Undibacterium sp. KW1: one gene and its partner. The protein of the gene in region 1 interacts with the protein of each later gene in a pairwise test. Links are inferred from orthologs where the notes say so. Each region holds a gene or a part of one and is shown in the gene's direction. Other genes may lie near its edges.

What was found. The genes of interacting proteins can lie anywhere in the genome.
Region 2: the proteins of dnaQ (region 1) and UNDKW_RS10855 interact in binary tests that used the Escherichia coli proteins (3 or more experiments, as listed by UniProt). The link is inferred for Undibacterium sp. KW1 from one-to-one orthologs.

The regions. Positions count from the first base shown.
Region 1 is NZ_AP018439.1:3,076,496-3,080,173, reverse strand. Bases 1-2,999 are described here. They hold dnaQ (DNA polymerase III subunit epsilon), read left to right. Parts: upstream 1-1,145; coding sequence 1,146-1,853; downstream 1,854-2,999. Other genes in these bases: flhC (flagellar transcriptional regulator FlhC), read left to right, coding at 2,747-2,999; flhD (flagellar transcriptional regulator FlhD), read left to right, coding at 2,391-2,708; tilS (tRNA lysidine(34) synthetase TilS), read left to right, coding at 1-1,113. Outside these bases: more of flhC, read left to right, coding at 3,000-3,301; UNDKW_RS13825 (class I SAM-dependent methyltransferase), read left to right, coding at 3,317-3,678. UniProt on the Escherichia coli protein: DNA polymerase III is a complex, multichain enzyme responsible for most of the replicative synthesis in bacteria. The epsilon subunit contain the editing function and is a proofreading 3'-5' exonuclease.
Region 2 is NZ_AP018439.1:2,417,101-2,421,330, forward strand. Bases 507-3,475 are described here. They hold UNDKW_RS10855 (DNA polymerase III subunit gamma/tau), read left to right. Parts: upstream 507-826; coding sequence 827-3,124; downstream 3,125-3,475. Other genes in these bases: UNDKW_RS10850 (TetR/AcrR family transcriptional regulator), read left to right, coding at 507-817; UNDKW_RS10860 (YbaB/EbfC family nucleoid-associated protein), read left to right, coding at 3,205-3,475. In the rest of the region: UNDKW_RS10845 (isovaleryl-CoA dehydrogenase), read right to left, coding at 1-51; more of UNDKW_RS10850, read left to right, coding at 179-506; more of UNDKW_RS10860, read left to right, coding at 3,476-3,531; recombination mediator RecR, read left to right, coding at 3,534-4,130; UNDKW_RS10870 (hypothetical protein), read left to right, coding at 4,160-4,230. UniProt on the Escherichia coli protein: Part of the beta sliding clamp loading complex, which hydrolyzes ATP to load the beta clamp onto primed DNA to form the DNA replication pre-initiation complex.

The DNA.
Region 1 (3,678 bases):
CATGCTCAACGTATTCAGGTTGCCCGCGACAGCGGTGATGGTGTCGAGGCTTCTGCTCGCAAGGGGCGCTATGAAGCTTTGGGGCGAATGGCGAAAGATACAGGCATCCCCTTGATTCTGGCAGCCCATCATCAGGATGATCAGGCAGAAACCCTGTTGTTGCAATTGCTGCGTGGCAGCGGAGTGGCCGGCATGTCAGGCATGGATGCTTGTCATCGTGCGCCTAATCTGTTTGGTCATGACCAGGTCATGCTGGGGCGGCCATTGTTGTCTGAAAAGCGGGCAACGCTGGAGGCCTATGCAAGTCAGCGAGGCCTGCGTTATATAGAAGATGAATCAAATACTGACCAGCGCTATCTGCGCAATGCCATACGCCATAGCGTCATGCCGGTACTTGACACCCTGTCACCGGGTTACTCGGAACGGATAGCCCGTTCGGCTACGCATTTTCAGGCTGCGCAAGATTTGATGCTTGAAGTCGCTCAGCAGGATTTCGCCAGTTGCTCTACTGATGCTGGACTGGGCATTGCTGCCATGCGTGCGTTGAGTCCTGCGCGCAGGGATAATTTGTTCCGTTACTGGTTTTCAAGGGCTGGCGTACGCATGCCTACGACTTCACGTCTGAAGGAAATGCAAAGCCAGCTATTTGAGGGGCGTGAAGATGCGCGTATTACGGTACACCATGATACTGTCGCCATACATCGCTATAAAAGCATCGTCTATTTGTCTGCGCAAAATACGAGAGTGTCAGAGCAAGACCAGTTGCGGGAGTTTGTCTGGGAAGGGCAGGATCATATTCATTTCCCAGCGTTTGCTGGCCGCCTGTATTTTGATGCGGCTGAGTATGGGCTGGATGCCTCCTGGTTAAAGCAGCAGTCGCTGACCATGCATTTGCGCAGGGGAGGAGAGCGCCTTAAACTTGCCGAAAACCGGCCTACCCGCGACATGAAGAGCCATTATCAGTCCTTGCAGATACCTTTCTGGCAAAGGGAGCGCCTGCCTTATGTTTCTGTTGGCCGCGATTTATTATTTGCCGCCGGAGTTGGTATGCAGAGTCGGTTTTGCCAGGATGGCTTGGCCGCCTGCATTTCCTTGCGCTGGGTTTTTGATTAAATTAAGTGTTGTAATTTAAAGGAATATTGAACATGCGTAGGCAGTTGGTCCTCGATACCGAAACCACGGGTTTGAATGCGCGCAATGGCGACCGCATTATAGAAATTGGTTGCGTAGAATTAGTAAACCGCAAGCTGACTGGTAATAATTTCCATCGCTACATCAATCCTGAGCGAGATTCCGAAGAAGGTGCTTTGGCAGTTCACGGCCTGACCACCGAATTTTTGAGCGACAAGCCCAAGTTCGCCGAGATTGCCGAAGAGTTTTGCGCTTATATCAAAGATGCCGAAGTCATTATCCATAACGCACCTTTTGACATCGGATTTTTGAATGCCGAGCTCGCGCGTCTGGATTTGCCCTTATTGACAGAATATTGCCCCAGTGTCATTGATACATTGGTTCAGGCAAAAGAATTGCATCCGGGTAAGCGTAATTCGCTGGATGCGCTCTGTACCCGTTATGAAATTTCGAATTCTCACCGCAAATTGCACGGCGCTTTGCTGGATGCTGAATTATTGGCAGATGTTTTTCTGGCAATGTCACGCGGACAGAATAGCTTTGAGATTGAAGTAGAAGAAGACGATGCGCCAAAAGTGCAGGAGGTCGTGGCTTTTGATATGCCGGTTGGCGAGATTGCTGTATTGATGGCCACGGAAGAAGAGATGGGTGAGCACGAAAAACTCCTGACAGGGCTGGATAAGCAGATTAAAGACAAATGCATCTGGCATGCGACTTTGTAGGAAATAAACCAGGTTCATGGTCTTATTGATATGCATGAAAGACAATAAATGCTGGAAGCAATAACTTAAATAGCCAAGTAATCGACCCAAAACTAATCACCTGTTGCAAACAGGTGATTTTTTTTTGATTTTTTTTGGGGGCAACCCTAAAGATTTCACAATTTGTTGCCGTTACAAGCTCATGAAAATAAATCGAAAATATTTTTAAATTTTCCCTAAAGTTTTCTAAAGTGCTGCCGTTAATGATTATAAGACGATGCGATAAAACCTAAATTTATGCGTAAGTCTTTGTTTTTATTAAATTTTTTCGAATTGCTCGATTTTGCTGGTTTGAAAAAATAAAAATCTGTTTTCTACGGAATTTAATTTTGTAGATGTCTAAATGTGCCTGTAGGATATTTTCCTACGGCATGTCGTCGTTTTATTCTTGCTTTAAATACGGAATCCCGCTTATACAGCCACTTTTGGCCAGCCTGCACAATGTATCTCACTGGCAACGCAAACATGCCGCTGATAACAAAACTGGAGGGTGGGAAAATGACGCAGAACGATATGATGGCCGAGATTCGGGATGCCAATTTGAGTTATTTGATGTTGGCACAACAAATGATTCGCGCTGATAAAGCGACCGCTATTTTCCGTTTGGGTATTGGTAAAGAAATTGCAGACCTGATCGAAGGTTTGAATAATGCCCAGATCTTGAAGCTGGCTGGCTCCAACATGATGTTGGCGCGCTTCCGCTTCGAAGATAGTTCCATTTTGTGCATGTTGACAAATTACAACAAGGAGCGTGCGCTTGCGCATTCCCATGCTGCGATTTTGATGGCTGGTCAGCCAGTTGAAGAAATCCATTAATTTGTCAGGCATTGAATCGAAGCGGACGGAGAAATATCATGGCAAGCAAAAGCGTAGTAAACGAGGCTCACGAAATTCAATTGGCAATTGAATTGGTCAATCTGGGTGCCAGGTTGCAGTTGCTGGAATCTGAGACATCCTTGTCGCGTGAGCGTCTGCTGAAGATATACAAGGAGTTGAAAGGGGTATCCCCTCCAAAAGGCATGCTGCCTTTTTCTGCTGACTGGTTTATTACCTGGCAGCCAAATATCCATTCTTCCCTGTTCATGAACATCCATAAGTATTTGCGTGAGCATGCTGGTGTTGATGGTATAGATGCTGTCATCAAGGCATACCGCCTGTATCTGGAGCAGGTGCCTGTTCCTGCTGGTGAAGAGCCTGTCTTATCCCTGACACGTGCCTGGACTCTGGTGCGCTTCTTTGAGGGGAAAATGCTGAGTTTTGCAAAATGTTGCAAATGCGGTGGGCATTTTGTTGCGCATAGCCTGGATTTGCATGATGATTATGCTTGTGGTTTATGTCACGTCCCGTCACGGGCAGGTAAAACAAAAAAAGCAAAAGATGCGGAGGCCACACTGGAAATGGTGGCATAAAATTCAGGAGGAGCCTTGGAGGTAGCGTCATCAAAAACCCGTAAAGGCAAATTCCTACCAGATGGCGGAGTGCTTTCTTCGCCCGTTTGCCTGGCAGTTCTTATCCAGCTATTGGCTTTAGGCCTGTCTTATCTATTGTATGTCGCCGACCGGTGGCAACTCGGCGGCAAACTTTCCCCCTTTTTACTGCTCTTCATTCACGCTAGCCTTGCTTCTGCGTGCAGCTATCTGCTGCGTATGAACTGGTGGTGGTGGTTTATTCAGTTCATCTTTCCCTTTGCGGTCGTCGCTTCGCTGGTTTTTCAACTGCATCCCGGTATCAGCCTGGCGATTTTCGTGTTGATGGTATTGTTGTTTTGGTCAACTTACCGCACTCA
Region 2 (4,230 bases), 660 kb from region 1 along the record:
ATCTTGCAGGTCTGCGACCTGATTGCTTATTTCATGGGTTTGCCACTGCATCGGTGCCTCATTGATATGGGTAAGCTAAATAAGTAAGCCAGATGAATAGTGTAGTCTGATGAAGTAATCAAGATGTTCGCCTTTTAGCATTCCCCCAAGTACCTGAACTTATAAAACAAGAAACACCATGAGCGAGACTGCCAGCCCTTTGAAACTACGCCGCAAGCCAGTGCAGCAACGCTCAAAAATGACACAATTGGCAATCCTCGATGCCTTTGTTCGGCTTTTGGTCGAAAAAAGCTATGCCGATCTGACCATGCGCGATATCGCTTTGGTTGCTGGCGTAGGTCTGGGTACCTTGTATGAATACTTCCCTGGCAAGAAATCGATAGCGGCGCACTGCATCCATGAACGCATGAAGAATATAGGCGCGCAGATGCGCAACTGGGTAGAGTTGCAACACGGTCAGCCCTTGCAAGACATCGTCACGGATCTGCTGGAGCGCATCATACTCTTGCATGCCGACAAGACCGAGGAGTGGTCAGCCCTGATTTTCCTGGAGCGGCAAATTTCCAATATGGAAGCCTATAGCGCTTTGTATGGGCAGGTTGTTGATATCTGGGAATCTGCTTTTGCGGCAAGCTCAGACCGTGCGCTGTATCCCGATACCAGCCCGGCGATCGTCCATGCGGCTGTCTACGGTGTCCTGTATCAGACCCTGATGTTGTCCCCACAAAGCCTGCAAGAGCCTGAATTTCTTGCCCAGATGAAAAACTTGGTGTTGGGATATCTGCAAATCACTGATCAGAGTGCCCGAATAAGGTAAAATCGCGGGATGTCCTATCAAGTCCTCGCCCGAAAATATCGCCCCAAGAGTTTTGAAACTCTGGTGGGGCAAGAGCACGTGGTCCGTGCCTTATCGCATGCGCTAGAGCAGCAGCGGCTGCATCACGCCTATTTGTTTACCGGTACCCGTGGTGTCGGCAAGACGACGCTGTCACGTATCCTCGCCAAATCCTTTAACTGTGAGACCGGCATTACTGCCCATCCTTGCGGTGTTTGCGAAGCCTGTACGGCAATTGATGCCGGGCGCTTTGTTGACTATATAGAAATGGATGCCGCCTCTAACCGTGGTGTCGATGAAATGGCCTCGCTGCTCGAACAGGCGATTTATGCACCGTCCAATGCACGCTTTAAAGTCTATATGATAGACGAGGTGCACATGCTGACCAACCACGCTTTCAACGCCATGTTGAAAACGCTGGAAGAGCCGCCTGAGCACGTCAAATTCATTCTGGCAACGACAGACCCGCAGAAAATCCCTGTCACGGTCTTGTCACGTTGCCTGCAATTCAATCTCAAACAAATGCCGCCTGGCCACATCGTTGGCCATCTGGAAAACATTCTGGGACAAGAGCAAATCGAATTTGAATTGCCTGCCTTGCGTTTGCTGGCGCAGGGTGCCCATGGTTCCATGCGTGATGCCTTGTCGCTGACTGATCAGGCAATTGCCTATGCTGCCGGTAAAGTCAGCCTTGATGCCGTGCAAGGCATGCTGGGTGCGCTGGACCAGTCTTATCTGATACGTCTTCTGGATGCTTTGCTGGCCCAGGATGGCAAGGCCTTGCTGGATGTTGCCGACGAAATGGCAGCGCGCAGCCTGTCGTATAAAGCTGCCCTGCAAGACCTGGGTAGTTTGTTGCACCAGATCGCCGTGGCGCAAATGGTGCCTGCGGCAGTGGCAGAAGATATTCCCGAGCGTGAGCAGGTTTTGCGTCTGGCACAAAGCTTTGCCAAAGAAGAAGTACAGCTGTTTTATCAAATTGCAGTACATGGCCGTAACGAGCTGGCACTGGCTCCTGATGAATATGCAGGCTTCAGCATGACGCTGTTGCGCATGCTGGCGTTCAAACCTGTCAGTGGTGAGCAATGGGCGCAGCCGCCCGCCGGTACACCACCGGCTGGTGGGCGTCCGGCTTTGCCAGTGAATCATGTTAACAATCAGGCTCCCTCGCAAAGCGCTGGTCGTCCCGGTTCTGCTCCTGCTCCCGGTCCTGCAGTCGTAAATGTCAGTGGCTCCGCACCGCTCGCAAGCGCAGTACAGGCAGTTGCGCCTGCCAGAGTTGCTGCAGAAGTAGCGAAACCGGTAGTACAGGAAAAAATAGATGCGCCCGCACCAGCACCAGTGCCAGCTAATGGTGCCCGGGTAAGCCCTGTCATGGCGGCCCTGGCTGCTGCGCGTGCAGGTGCCAAGGGCGGTACGCCAGCCCGCTCTGCTCAGTTTGAAGCTGCGCCAGCACCACAAGTCAAGGCTGTGATTGCGCCCGTGGCCCTGGTCGCTCCGGTTACTCCGGCTGCCACGCCAACTGTCAAAGTCGCACCGCCGTCCGCACAGCCATTAGTCAAGCCTTCCCAGCCAGTGTCTGCGCCCGCGCCTTTGATTGCCGAGCAGGATATGCAATCCATGGGTATGGATGATATGCCGCCACCCTGGGATGAAGAAATGTTCTTCGATGCAGAGCCTGCAAAACTGGCGATGCAACCACGATTGATTGCTCCTGCTTCTGCCCCTATTGTGCAGCAGGAGCAAGCCGCGCAAGTTGAAGTGGCCGTGCTAGCTGATGCTGCTGCATTTGCTGCATCTGTTGACCAGGAACCGCAAGCCGCCGCTGCAGAAGCGGTCAAGCCTAGGGAATCGATCACCCTGATTGCTGATCGCCTGATCGCGAATGCGCCAGTCCCTGAGTTGAACTGGGATGGTCATTGGCCTACGCTGGCTGCCAGTTTGCCAGTGCGTGGTGTAGCGCAGCAAATGACACAGCAAAGTGAGCTGGTCAGTTGCAAGCAGGATGGTAATGCTCATGTGTTCCGCCTGCGCCTGCCTTTGGCGACTCTCCTGTCTTCGGGCAGTGTAGAAAAACTTAGTGCAGCCCTGACTGAGCGTTTTGAAAAAAACATACGGGTAGAAACCGAGATAGGTGCGGTTGAGCATACAGCCAACGCACAGGCTGTGGCTGAGCGTGAAGTGCGCCAGCAACAGGCAGAAAAATCCATACAGGGCGACAGTTTCGTGCAGACTTTGATGCGTGAATTTGGTGCCACTATCGTCACGGGTAGCATAAGGCCGGTCTGATGTCGGTGATATGCAAAAATAATGCAAGTCCGCGTGACCAAATTTAATCAATATTCCATTTTTATTTTCGGAGAAATTTTATGATGAAGAATCAATTAGCTGGCCTGATGAAACAAGCCCAGGCAATGCAGGACAATATGAAAAAAGCCCAGGATCAATTGGGCCTGGTAGAAGTAGAAGGCCAGGCTGGTGCTGGCTTGGTCAAGGTCGTCATGACCTGCAAGAATGATGTCAAGCGCGTTACCATCGATCCATCTCTGCTGGGTGATGACAAGGACATGCTGGAAGACCTGGTTGCTGCTGCATTCAATGATGCAGTACGCAAGGCAGAAGCCACTTCACAAGAAAAAATGTCCGCACTGACAGCTGGCATGCCTTTGCCACCCGGCTTCAAGATGCCATTCTGAGTGTGAAAAAACTCGGTAGTCTGGAAGCCTTGTCTGAGGCATTGCGCCGCTTACCCGGTGTTGGGCCAAAGTCTGCGCAGCGCATGGCTTATCACTTGCTGCAACATGACAGGGAAGGCGCCGCCATCCTTGGTATGGCGCTGACTCACGCGGTTGAGCGGATACAGCATTGTGCATCCTGCAATACCTTCAGCGAGAGCGAAGTCTGTGAAACCTGTCTGGATGCGGTGCGCGATACCAGCCTGCTGTGTGTGGTAGAAACACCCTCAGACCAGATGATGATAGAGCAGACCATGACCTACAAGGGTCTGTACTTTGTGCTCATGGGGCGGCTTTCTCCGCTTGATGGCATAGGCCCAAAAGACATACACCTGGAAAAGCTGGTCTCCAGGGCTACCGACGGTAAAGTGCAGGAGGTGGTGCTGGCCACCAATTTCACCAATGAAGGTGAGGCAACCGCGCATTACATCAGCGAAACGCTGAAGGCACGTGGCTTGCGGGTCAGCCGCCTGGCACGTGGTGTGCCGGTTGGTGGTGAGCTTGAATATGTGGATGCAGGCACGATTGCCCGCGCCATGCTGGATAGACGGACTACTTAATACAGTAACTGAGATAATAATAAGCCATCATGTTTCTGATCCCCGCCGAACAAAAAAGCAAATTGCAGTTGCAATGGTCAGACCTGATACAGGGCTTGGC